Regions from separate parts of the Paenibacillus algicola genome, predicted to be linked through region 1. Evidence: predicted binding sites of a transcription regulator. Region 1 holds the regulator's gene; each other region holds the start of a gene.

What was found. Region 1 encodes LexA, which represses DNA repair genes until DNA is damaged. Its sites were predicted from a motif close to CGAACATATGTTCG; they were not measured.
Region 2: a site for LexA is predicted at 1,407-1,420, ahead of E6C60_RS13335 (YolD-like family protein). Genes of this name have one in related genera too.
Region 3: a site for LexA is predicted at 1,947-1,960, ahead of E6C60_RS08255 (DNA polymerase IV). Genes of this name have one in related genera too.
Region 4: a site for LexA is predicted at 1,871-1,884, ahead of recA (recombinase RecA). Genes of this name have one in related genera too.

Annotation. Positions count from the first base shown of each region.
Region 1 covers NZ_CP040396.1:2,182,494-2,185,683, forward strand. Annotated here, with positions in the region: gene E6C60_RS10045 (IS256 family transposase) at 1-293, shown strand, start outside; gene E6C60_RS10050 (hypothetical protein) at 430-747, shown strand; gene lexA (transcriptional repressor LexA) at 877-1,503, opposite strand; gene E6C60_RS10060 (LysM peptidoglycan-binding domain-containing protein) at 1,785-2,057, shown strand; gene E6C60_RS10065 (DUF896 domain-containing protein) at 2,257-2,460, shown strand; gene E6C60_RS10070 (hypothetical protein) at 2,500-3,021, shown strand; gene E6C60_RS10075 (HAD family hydrolase) at 3,057-3,190, shown strand, end outside.
Region 2 covers NZ_CP040396.1:2,867,247-2,870,436, forward strand. Annotated here, with positions in the region: gene E6C60_RS13320 (bacteriorhodopsin) at 1-224, opposite strand, end outside; gene E6C60_RS13325 (cold-shock protein) at 469-669, shown strand; gene E6C60_RS13330 (cold-shock protein) at 723-971, shown strand; gene E6C60_RS13335 (YolD-like family protein) at 1,056-1,307, opposite strand; gene E6C60_RS13340 (GNAT family N-acetyltransferase) at 1,572-2,021, opposite strand; gene E6C60_RS13345 (GNAT family N-acetyltransferase) at 2,105-3,001, opposite strand.
Region 3 covers NZ_CP040396.1:1,843,258-1,846,447, forward strand. Annotated here, with positions in the region: gene E6C60_RS08245 (NCS2 family permease) at 1-98, shown strand, start outside; gene E6C60_RS08250 (YolD-like family protein) at 222-575, opposite strand; gene E6C60_RS08255 (DNA polymerase IV) at 572-1,837, opposite strand; gene E6C60_RS08260 (class I SAM-dependent methyltransferase) at 2,185-3,018, shown strand.
Region 4 covers NZ_CP040396.1:2,588,366-2,591,555, reverse strand. Annotated here, with positions in the region: gene pgsA (CDP-diacylglycerol--glycerol-3-phosphate 3-phosphatidyltransferase) at 1-365, shown strand, start outside; gene E6C60_RS11990 (competence/damage-inducible protein A) at 460-1,719, shown strand; gene recA (recombinase RecA) at 1,956-3,017, shown strand; gene E6C60_RS11980 (regulatory protein RecX) at 3,135-3,190, shown strand, end outside.

The DNA.
Region 1 (3,190 bases):
AGAGCCAGCTGTCGACGCTGTTGACGTTCTACAAGTACCCCGCAGCACTGAAGAAGGCCATCTATACGTCGAACCCCATCGAGCGTATGAACAAGGAGTTTCGTAAGCGGCTCAAGCCAATGAACAGTTTAACGAATATGGATGCGGCCGAGAAAGTCGTCTACTTACAATGCATTGAGTACAACGATACGTATGCAGAACGCGTCACACCTGGATTCGGAATGACAGAGGTCAAAAAGAAGCTTGCTGAGATGTTTGACGAACGCTATCCGCTACCCATGAGTAACCAGTAACGACCGCACAAACGTGGGGCTTTGTCCCCCACGAACAACACGGTCTCAACATTCAGACATCACTCATATCCATCGTCCCGATGGATATCCTTACCGCCTTACACAAACTTCTTGACGCTACCGAGAGATTTTATCTTTGGAAGGAAAGATAGAAAATAACACACCAATACGAACAACTCAAAGAATGCTAATTTTTGAAGATGAAGATACCACTAAGCAAGTAATTATAAAGTTTGCCTACACTAAAAATTTTATAGGAAACGACATTATTGAATATAGTAAAACTAAAGGTCTATCTGACATTGATCAGAACCTATCTCAAAAAACAGATATTTTAACTTTTAGCTATAAAAACTTGATAATTATTGTCCAGCAGAATGCAGAGGCTAAAATAGATAGCGAAATAACAAAAAAAGCTACAAGAGCCATTCAGTCTTATCTAAAGAATTTTTAAAAATCCAGAATTTATGTTTTATAATTTTATAATACAGTGGCAGCTTTTTTATTTCGGAAGCAACAACAAAAAAAGATAACCCTGTACAAGTACAGAGGTCATCTTCTCTTAATTAGATGGTGAATATTCCTAATGAATATCTCTAAAAATGCCTACTACTTTACCTAAAATCGATACATGATTCAAGCGAAGCGGCTCGTACGCCGAGTTCTCTGGCTGAAGACGGATATGATCCTTTTCCTTATAGAAGGTCTTGACTGTAGCTTCGTCCTCTTCGGTCATGGCGACGACAATATCTCCATTGTCCGCGGTCTGCTGCTGTCTCACGATCACGTAATCTCCATTGATAATTCCAGCCTCAACCATACTGTCGCCAGCGACGGAAAGCATGAAAATCTTGTCATCGCCAACAAAATGCTGAGGCAGCGGGAAGTAATCTTCAATATTCTCCGTAGCGGTGATCGGAACGCCGGCGGTAACCTTACCGACTACAGGCACTCTGGAAATCGTATGCGTGAAAAGATTGCTGCTCTCTGACTCTTCCTGGCCCAGCAGTTCAATCGCTCTAGGCTTAGTAGGGTCTCGGCGAATCAGGCCCTTCTTCTCCAGACGGTCTAAATGACCGTGTACCGTAGAGCTGGAGGCCAGTCCGACGGCTTCGCCAATCTCACGAACTGAAGGCGGATACCCTTTACTGCGTACTTCTGTACGGATAAATTCCAATATGGCCAATTGGCGGCTGGATATCTTCGACATTCCTTATCAACCCCATTTATGTAACGTTTGGTAAAAGTATAACATAGAACTACCGTTCGTACAAACATTAGTTCTAAATAATTTTTCTCGGAACAATTGTTCGTAAAAAACGCTTGAAACAAACAAGTGTTCTTGTTATAGTAGATTCAAACAGAACATTTGTTTGGGAGATGATCGACATGCTGAAATATAGTACTTATCGGAGTATTTATGACCACCCGGCGCAGCCGCAAGCTAGGGCACAGGGGAGGAAGTCCTTATCTCAAGCTTTGAATTACATAATGTCTTTAAACCGCAAAAAGCTGTTAGGTATTCTGTTCGTGTTCTTTCTGGGCTTTAGCAGTGCATTGACTGTATTTGCAAACGGGGTAGAGGAACCTGCTGAGGTGAGGGAGATCGTTGTGCAGTCAGGTGACACCTTATGGAGCATTGCAGCTAGTCACAAGCCGGATTCCATGGACATCCGTGACTATATTCATACCGTTGCGAAGTTTAACGGACTGAATAGCCATGATATTAAATTCGGAGAGGTTCTGAGCTTACCCCTCTACTAAACTGTCATAGGGATTAGGCTTAATGTATACTCATTCTCCTTGATCTGCATTATTTAAAATGACGTATCTGTTTCTTCACAGATAATGATATAATATATCTGACTCTTTCATAATAAAGAGCTTGGTCAAGGCCGCTTTCTTGACAAGCTCTTTTTCTCATGTCACAGTTAGAAATGAACATATAAGTGGAGGTATTCAGATGGACATTGATGCATTGGTGGAGCGTATTAACGTTCTAGCGAGAAAGAATAAGACGGAGGGGTTAACGGAGCAGGAGCAGCAGGAGCGTGCTGAGCTTCGTGAAATCTATCTCAATAATATAAGAAGAAATTTCCGGCAGCAGCTGGATTCCATTGAATTTGTTGATGAAGAGCCCGGTAAAGGGAAAGGCTTAAAGCATTAAGTCTGCTTTTTAAATAAACATGAATAAAGGGGTAAGGACATGTCTCGTTCATGGGAAAGAAAAGTAAGCAAGAACCTGGCCCAGGTCAATAAACAGCGTAAGAAGCAGGGCCAGACCTCTATTGGCGGTAACGGTACAGCGGCTGATGGACACATTTTTAAGGGTCGTAAATATGTACTGCCGATTGTGCTTCTGGCCCTGGCAGGTCTGTACGCTTTGTTGGGCAGAGCTACAGCGAGCGCGGCTGGAGCAAGCGACGTTCTGAACTGGGTAGGAGTTAGTCTGTATGTGCTGCTTGCGATCATGATTTTTTTGAGAAAGCCGTTCTTGAAGGTTGGCCGAAATACGCTGTCAACGTTCAAATTCAATCGCGAACGGAAGCTATCACCTTCCGAAATTAGCAAGATTCGGCTTTTGAACGGCTCTGTCGTTATTGAGACGTCAGCAAAGGGCGGCAATTGGGTGTTTTCCCGTCTGATTAACCGATATGACACGGATGCTATGGGAAAAAGGCTGGAGGAATTCGCCAGCATGCACCAAATTGCGGTGGAGCGCGAGTAACCGACAAATTACAGAAGATTGAAGGGGAGAGGGACATGTCTACTGCTGCTGTGTTGTTTGATTTGGATGATACCCTGCTATGGGATGAGCGAAGTGTAGAAGAGGCCTTTACAGCTACCTGCAAAGCAGCTGCCGACGCTGTCTCCATTGATGCCGGGGAGCTGCTTGC
Region 2 (3,190 bases), 680 kb from region 1:
TACCGTGCAAAGTAAATCAGATGGCCGTCTTTGACGATGTGACCTTGTCCCATAGCCATCGACAGATAGGCGGCCCCGGACCACACTGGAATGATAAAGGCTATCAGGTATTCGTAGCGTGGAACCTGCTTGCGGTTAAAAGACCATACCGCGAAAATAACGGCACCTGCTGCCATCACCGCTGCGTAGCCCCATAATATTTGCTGTTCAATAGGATACTGCATTTGTTCACCTCTTTTTTGTTACCATTATGTCCTTCCTTGTCTGACTTAAATCCATGCTCTCCGTTTCTAAATAAAGAGACGCACTAAAGCTTGACATTATAATGGCAGCTGTGATAATCTTAAATAGTTAGAATTTCAACCTGAACTCACATATTGTAGAGGGTTATGATTTTGATGATAACCTTGTACAATATGTGATTTTTTTTTGGAATTGTAAAAATCAAATATATGGAGGTAATGAATCATGCAGCAAGGAACAGTAAAGTGGTTTAATGCAGACAAAGGTTTTGGTTTCATCGAGGTAGAAGGCGGAGACGACGTATTTGTGCACTTCAGTGCCATTACTGGCGACGGCTTCAAATCGCTTGACGAAGGTCAGCGTGTAGAATTTAATGTAGTACAAGGCAACCGCGGCCCACAAGCCGAGAACGTTGTTAAACTGTAAATCACGGTTAGAAAGTCCCAAACCTAGTTTTGGGGCTTTTTTTTACTCACTTCATGACTCCAAAAGAGAAAGAGGGATGCTGCTTGTACTATTCGCGGAAAAGACCGATGGTGGATCTTCCGGAGGAAATGACAACGATATGGTCATGCACTAATGAAGAGTGCAACGGATGGATGAGAGATAACTTTGTGTTTCTAGTTCAACCGGTATGCGGCCAGTGCAATGCCTTGATGGAGAAAAGCGAGAAAATGCTGCCTATTATAGCGAATACAAGTCCTAATCAAACAAAAACCACACGTTAGTAATAGCGAATATGCAGGGGAAAACAATCCTATCATGACTCGCCTTTATACCTGGAACCCGCTCAGCGAGCGGGTTTTGCTTGTTTAATATCTTGGATAGTTCATTTCCATGATATCCATAAACGGAACTTTAACCAATCCTTCATTAGTTTGAATATGTACCCTGCCTGTTCTTGGGTCCATCGTTACGATCGTCCCTGTAACGGTTTCTTCCCAGCCCCAAACTGTAAGCACAATCTCTGACTTCTCGTTATACGCCTCTGTAAGCTGATTTCCGAGTTCTTCGAGTACAAACTCATCTCTGGTAGGTCTTTTGGGTACCTTTGATTTAGCCATGCTGCAGCCTCCTGTATGGGTATTCTAGATAGTCTTCGCTCTAAACATGATACGCTACTCCTATGCCGCACACAATAACTTATACAGAATCCGCTTTTACGAGAATATATTTGCTTTGTTGTTTGTCGTTTGGGTTCGGAATCATGAGTTTATTAATCCGCTGCCTGAAGTCACTCAATGAAAGAGTGCAGGAGGGATCTTTCATGATTACCGTGCTGATCGGGATGGCAAGGTATTGAAAAAAGGCCATTCTTTCAATTAGGTTCACATCAATTTTAGGACAAATCCGGTCTTTACATCTTTCTGAAAACCACATTCTTCGTAGAAATTATGTACTTCTTTTCTCTTCGATCCTGTCAAAAGCATAATTTTATAACAGCTAAGTTCCTTTGCATATTCAATTGCTCTTCTCATGATTCGCTTTCCGAGACCATTTTGCCGATAATCTGGATGAGTAACAACATTCTCAATTACTGCATACGGTCTTGCTCCTCTGGTTAGATTTCTAATCAATACTAATGTACATGAAGAAACAATCTCTCTCTCATGCTTTATGACAAATATCTTCATCATCTCATCATTCAGTATTTTATTCCAATGAGCTTGAATATCTGCTACATTAAGATCCGGATCATCTGGATTCAAATGCTTATAAAGTTCTAAAAGTTCAGATAATTCATCTTGATGGATGAGCCGAACTGTGCTGTTAATCATTATGACCCCTCGTTTATTAGTTATTACTGGGATAGTCTGTTTTAAAGGTTTCAAGTGACGTTTCTGCAGTCAGAAATATCCTCTTAACAAATGTCTTTAACCATAAGTAAGTGAATATCTATTAACTCATAACCCAATGATTTATAAAGATGTATCGCACCGTGATTGCTTCCAACGACCCCCAATGTCGCCTCTGTCTTTTGTTTCTCATCTCTCAAAAATTTAAGAGTTTCAATTATTGTCCCTCTTGCAATTCCTTGTCTTCTCCAATCAGGGTGAGTGAAGATTTGTTCTGTTGCACTTCTTTCAGAAGATATGCCCCAAGTCATACAACTACTAATGGGTTTACTATCATGAAATGCTGTAATTGTATTCCATTCTGGCCCACTCCTAAACCAATTCAGTCTGCCTAAACTCCAAGACTCTCCATTGAAGCCATCCTTCTCTGCTTGTAAATATAGTTTTCTCTCCTCAACGGTCTCCATAGCCCATCTCTTAATTTCAATTTCATTACTAACCTTGTACTCTGGGAGTGGTTTTGTTAAATCACGTCGCATAATCATGTAATTTAAAGAATGGTAGAATCCTTGAGCCAATAAAAAATCAATGGAATGTAGATCTTCATGAGAACAAGTACGGCTAATTTGTAATTGTTTATTCGGGTATGATTTACTGATTTCATGGGCTCGGTCAACAAGTTTATGATATATTTCTATTTCAAGATCATCGTATCCATCAGAATCGGTATCAATGATAAAACGATGCTTGTAATCAGGATCTTTTCCATTTCTATCAAGGTATTCGCAGGAATCCGTCGGCTCTAGGTGACCAGAAGCAACGACTTGATCGTTTATCTCTGCACAAAAAATATTTTCTGACTTGAAATCCGCATTATACTGATATGCCAGATTAAACACAAAATTGAATTTGCTAATAGCTTCAGCGTCTTGAAAATTATAATTTCGAATCTGATCATTCATGCGAGTTACTCCTTTAAACATGTAGTGTTGGCTAATGTACATCACAGACCAAGGGCCGAACGGTACACAGCGTAAATTCTCACATTTGCGGACCCCAAAAACCCATGTAGCCGAGCTTTTCTTTCACGTTCACGCTGTGGATTATTTTTTGGCACCTCATCAGGATTTGTTTCTTGCTCAAATCGGTTG
Region 3 (3,190 bases), 340 kb from region 1:
TAATGAAGCTTGTGAGCGGCAAAGCGAAGGCGGTTCATCCGCTGCTGTATATTTTTGCTGTATTATTCGTGCTGCAGCTGCTGTTCGTGCCGCATTAAGTCTAAGCCTTCCACTGGCACAAGGGGCCGCTTTCCCGGATCTTCAGATCCAGGAGAGCCGCCCCTTGTGTGCTAGTAGCTGCTATTCCATCTGCTGCCGGGGCTGGCTAAAGTCTGAAACGGTCACGGGACCAGCCCCTCAATGTCTTCGGCAGGACTGACAATGGCTGCCTCGACAATGTCTGCCAGGGTAATCCACATATGCTGGATGCGCAGCCGCTGCAGCTGAGCATCAATACGGGAGATGCTGCCCTCCACCTGTTGATTGCCATATTCTCCGTATACTTGGATCTGTACGGTCGCACCGCTGTGGTAGGCTTGACTCAGCTTCTCCGCAATGCGCTCGGTCTCCTGTTCGTCAAGGATCGGGCGGGTCTGCCGCTGCTTCTGCTCCTGCTTGGATAAAATGGCATCCCGATGCTCGAACAGCATCATCCGGCTGGATTGCCACAATCCGTTGCCTTCGAGCTTCTTCATTTGTAATGTCCTCCAATCTTGGCGTTTAGAAATTTAAGCTGACTGGTGTTTCTCAGGGAAGACCCAAAGTACACCGAGGCAGGCCCGAACAAATGGCGGATCCCGTCCATCGTCAGCTCCAGATGCCTCAGTCTGTCGCGGTTGCCGAACAGGGAGGGCTGGTATACTTCATCGCTTTGGAGCTCTCCGAGGGAAATCCAGATTTTTCGAACGGGTCCGCCGTCCCAGTGGGTATCGAACAGCTTCTTGGCCGCGTCATATACCTCCCGGGAAATTTGGCTCGGCTCCGGCAGCTTCAGCTGCCGGGAAAAGCCGACAGGGCGGTCAAAATCCGCACCCTGCGCGCCGGCATGCACCACGGTTCCCATATAGCCCTTGGCCCGGGCGCGTTCACAAATCAGCATGGACAGCTCGTTCAGCACCACGTCAATATCTTCCCGGGCATGGTAATCCACCGGAAGCGTGGTCTGCCGCCCGATACCCTTTTGTCCGTCAAAAGCGTCCGGGGTGACAGGGGAGTCGTCCATGCCGTTTGCGGTCCGCCACAGCACCTCACACCAGATATCGCAGTTTTTTTTCATATGGCGCTTCATTTTCCGCTTGAGCTCACCCAGAGGCGTCTGTGCCAGCTCCCCGATGGTATGGATTCCAAGGCGGGCCAGATGGCGCATCGTGCGGGAGCCGATGCCGAACATACTGTTCACGGGACGAGCCCAGAGGGCATCCAGATGCTGCTCATCCAGCTCATAAATGCCGGACTCATTCTTCTTCGCGAAGTTGTCGCAGGCCATCTTGGCCAGGATCTTGTTGCGTCCAATGCCAATGCGGGTATAAATACCGGTTTCTTCCCGGACGCGCATCTGGATATGGCGTGCCAGCTCCGCAGGCGTGCAGTTAAAGTGTGAGAGGCTTGCTGTCACATCGACAAACTGCTCGTCAATGCTGAACGGCTCCACCAGATCCGAGTAGGATTCCAGGATGCTCATAATGGCGAGCGACACGCGGATATAGGCGCTCATGCGCGGCCGGGTGACAATGACCTCCGGGCATTTCTGCTGAGCCTGCCACAGCGGCTCGGCAGTCGTTACGCCATAAGCCTTCGCAAGGGGGCAGGCGGCCAGAATGATGCCGCTGCGCCGGGAGGGATCGCCGGAGACGACCAGCGGCTTGGTGCGGTAAGCGGGATGGGAGGCCTTCTCCACAGAAGCATAAAAGGATTGGCAGTCGGCCAGAAAAATAACACGCTGCTGACGTTTACGCATGTTCTCATTCCTTCCCTTCCTTCAGACTCTTATGTAAAGGATCAGCGATTCGCCGGCATCCTGCCGGCCTTTGTATGTGTGCTCGAGGATCGTTTAATATATTATACACCGAACATACGTTCTTTATTCAAGTGGTAAATATAGTTCTGTTAGGTCTGTCATTGTCTTTGGAAGAATTTTAAGTTAAGCTATATGAAAAAATTGGTAAGGACTTCAAATGGCTAGCAAACATTACCTTTTGCAATTTTGTGTCAGCACCAAAAGTTTTGACCCTGTAACTAAATATGAGAGAGAGTTTATGGAAATAATTTGAAATTAATTAAGAGAAGATCATAAGGAGGCGACTCATGATGAACCAACAGGCATTAAACAGAGCGAAGATGCCGCAAAGTACTAACCGGATCTTGAACAGCAGGTCCATACACCACTCAAACAAACGGTTGAGCGAATTAGTCAAGCCAGGCATGCACATACTGGACGTTGGTTGCGGAAGCGGAGCGATAACCTACGGCATTGCAGAACTGGTTGGCCCTGGCGGCAAAGTCGTTGGTATAGACAGCAGCGAAGCATTAATTATAGAAGCAAAGGAACGGTACCGGCATATTCCGCAGCTGTCGTTTGAGGTGAGGGATATATATCAGATGGGTTATGAGGCAGCCTTCGATGTTGTTAATGCCTCCCGTGTACTTCAATGGCTGGATCAGCCCGAGTTAGCGCTACAGCGAATGATTCGGGCAGTAAAGCTGGGAGGAAAGGTGTTGGTGCTTGATTATAATCATGAAAAGCTCCGCACAGAACCGGAGTTTCCTGCATCCATGGTGCATTTCTATCGCAGGTTTTTAGATTGGCGGAGCGATGTTGGAATGGACAATGCCATTGCAGATCAGCTGGAAGTTTATTTTAAGCAAAATGCATTAACTCAGGTGAGCGTAACGAATCAATCGGAAAAAAGCGTTAGAGGATGGGAAGGTTTTGAAACCGCAGCGGGAATTTGGGCGGAGGTTGCTGCGAGCCGGGGGCATCAGCTAGTAGAGGATCGATATTTAACAGAGGCAGAACGCTCGGCAGCGGAGCAAGATTACCGGGAATGGGTCCGCGAGCTGGCGATGGAGCATGAAATGTATTTACTCGCTGTTGAAGGGGTTAGAGCTGTTGGAGGGCTTTCTATCGAAGAGGGTTGATCTTCATTTTTACCACCTTACGCTCGCGGCGTGTTTTTCTAAACGTACGGAGGAGCGGACGAGGAAACAAAGCTTCATTATTCAGCAGATGTTGTCGGGTAGTTGAACAAAGGATTGGTTCCTTAGATGACTTGATAAATTCAATCTGTCTTGGATGAAATCCAATATAGAG
Region 4 (3,190 bases), 410 kb from region 1:
AGCTGCTTGATCCGCTGGCTGACAAGCTGCTCGTTGCGGCGGTACTGATTTCTCTGGTCGAAATGGGCAAGGTAGAATCATGGATCGTGGTCGTCATCATCAGCCGGGAGTTTGCGGTTACAGGCCTGAGGCAGATTGCTTTGCTGGACGGCGCAGTAGTAGCTGCAGGAAATTCTGGAAAGCTGAAGACGATTGTTCAGATTGTGGCGATCTCGGCGCTGTTGATCAACAATTTTCCGTTCGTATTTGTCGGAATTCCGTTTGATCGCATTGCCATCTGGGCTGCAGCGATCATAACGATTTACTCCGGAGTCGAATACTTTGTAAAGAACAAGCATCTTTTGCGCGGTGTTGGCGCGTCATAGCAATAGGAGAAATCCTATTGCTTTTTTCTTCCATAAAGTGCCCATCGTATAGCTTTAAAATTTGAGATCACGACATACAGAGAGGCTGGGAGCTATGAAGGCTGAAATTATTGCTGTAGGTACAGAGCTGCTGCTGGGGCAGATCGTGAACACGAACGCACAATTTTTATCCAGAGAGCTGGCTGGAATGGGGATCGATGTGTATTATCAGACTGTTGTGGGCGACAACCTGTCACGTCTGAAGGAAGCGCTGCAGCTATCCAGCGCGAGAGCCGACATTGTCATTCTCTCCGGTGGACTGGGTCCGACCCAGGATGACTTGACGAAGGAAGCGGTGGCTGAATACTTGGGCACGAAGCTTCACTATGACCGTCTTGCGCTGGATAAGCTGGAGCGCTTTTTTCAGGATCGTAGCAAGCCGATGACGGAGAACAACAAGCGCCAAGCGCTAGCCATTGACGGCGGTACCCCGCTGGACAATGAAACCGGGCTTGCAGTAGGCAATGCGGTGTCTAAAGATGGCAGACATTATATAATGCTGCCGGGACCACCCAAAGAGCTGATCCCCATGTTTCAACAGGAGGTCAAGCCGTGGCTGCTGCAGCATGTTTTGACCGATGAGCTGCCTATTTACTCCAAGATGCTGAAATTCGCCGGCATTGGAGAGTCGGCATTGGATGACCGTCTTACAGACCTGATTACGGGCCAGAGTGACCCTACGATTGCGTTATACGCCAAAGATGGAGAGGTTACGGTTCGTATTTCCACGAAAGCAGACAGTGAATTGAAGGCGATGGAGAAGCTGGATCAGCTGCAGGCTGAGATTGAAGCCATCGTGCCGGATCACATGTATGCCAGCCAGGATGTGCCGATCGAGCAGGTGATCGTAGACCTGATGGCCGATCAGGGCCTGACACTGAGCGCTGCCGAAAGCTGTACCGGGGGGCTCGTTATGGAAACGCTGACGTCCATTCCGGGAAGTGCCACAATGCTGCGCGGAGGTGTGGTCTGCTACACGAACGAAATGAAGCATAAGCTGGTAAACGTACCGTTACATTTGCTGGAAGGGGAGAACGCGGCAGGAGCGGTCTCAGCGGAAACGGCCGAGGTGCTCTGTGAGCAAATCCGAATGATTACAGATAGTGATTTCGGTTTGTCGATCACAGGGGTGGCTGGTCCGGGATATGCGGAGCGCAAGCCGATCGGGCTTGTATATATCGGGATTGCCGAGCGCGGTAAGAAGACAGAGGTTCACGAGCTGCACATCAAGGGAAATCGGGAGACGATTCGGGTTCGGGCGACCAAAGCATTGCTGTATCGTTTGTGGAGACGCTTGAAAGCAACCGAGCAGTAAAATTTTAACATTTTACTTGCCGCATTCTCCTCAGACAGGTATAATGGAGATACGGAAGAACCGTGGCATTCTATAGAGGAAAGCCGCGGTTCTTATTTTTTTGTCACGTGCCGGGGCTCCTTGAGGGGGTAAACAGCGGCACACAAAAAAACGAATGTATGTTCGAAAAAAAGCTTGGCAAACGTATCAAAACAAGGTATTATTATGTTATCAACATTTGAAGGGTTGTGGATGAATTGTCAGATCGTCGTGCTGCGCTGGATATGGCGCTCCGCCAGATTGAGAAACAGTTCGGTAAAGGCTCCATCATGAAACTCGGTGAGTCTACTCATATGCAAGTTGAAATCGTGCCAAGCGGCTCCTTGGCGTTAGATATAGCTTTAGGTACAGGCGGACTTCCAAGAGGCCGTATTGTTGAGGTATACGGACCGGAATCCTCGGGTAAGACAACAGTGGCACTGCACGCCATCGCTGAGGTTCAGAAGGTGGGCGGACAGGCTGCATTCATTGATGCGGAGCATGCGCTGGATCCATCTTATGCAAACAAACTGGGCGTTAACATTGACGAACTGCTGCTTTCCCAGCCGGATACGGGAGAACAGGCTTTGGAAATTGCCGAAGCACTGGTTCGCAGTGGGGCGGTTGACATTATTGTCATTGACTCTGTAGCAGCACTGGTGCCGAAAGCGGAAATCGAAGGCGATATGGGTGATTCCCACGTGGGTCTGCAGGCGCGTCTGATGTCACAGGCTCTGCGTAAGCTTTCGGGTGCTATCAGCAAATCCAAGACCATTGCAATCTTTATCAACCAGCTGCGCGAGAAAGTTGGCGTCATGTTCGGTAACCCGGAAACGACGCCGGGCGGACGAGCTCTGAAGTTTTACTCTACGGTACGTCTGGACGTTCGCCGGATTGAGAGCATCAAGATGGGCAACGACGTGGTGGGTAACCGTACCCGTGTCAAGGTAGTCAAGAACAAGGTAGCGCCTCCGTTCAAGCAAGCGGAGCTGGATATTATGTACGGTGAAGGTATTTCCAGAGAGGGCAGCCTCATTGATATCGGCACGGAACTGGACATTGTGGACAAGAGCGGTGCATGGTACTCCTTCTCCGGTGATCGTCTGGGACAGGGCCGGGAGAATGCGAAGCAGTTTTTGAAGGAGCACCCGGAAATTGCTGAAGTGATCGAGAACAAGATTCGTGAGGCCAGTAACCTGACAACGAATGTTCCGGTGCAGAGCGATAGCGAGAAAGCACAGGAAGATATGGAAGAACAGGAATTGTTCAAGGCAGAATAATTGATCTCCTTTTCATGGTAGATCGTGTGAAAATCCCGCACCGTGTTGAAGAACACGGTGTTTTTTTTCATCTGTAACGTGGAGTCATGGTACAGCAAAGCTGGAAGGAGAGGACTCATGCATCGTTATCAACAGGAACAACAGCTGGAAGGAACGGATTTATCGGATTTTCC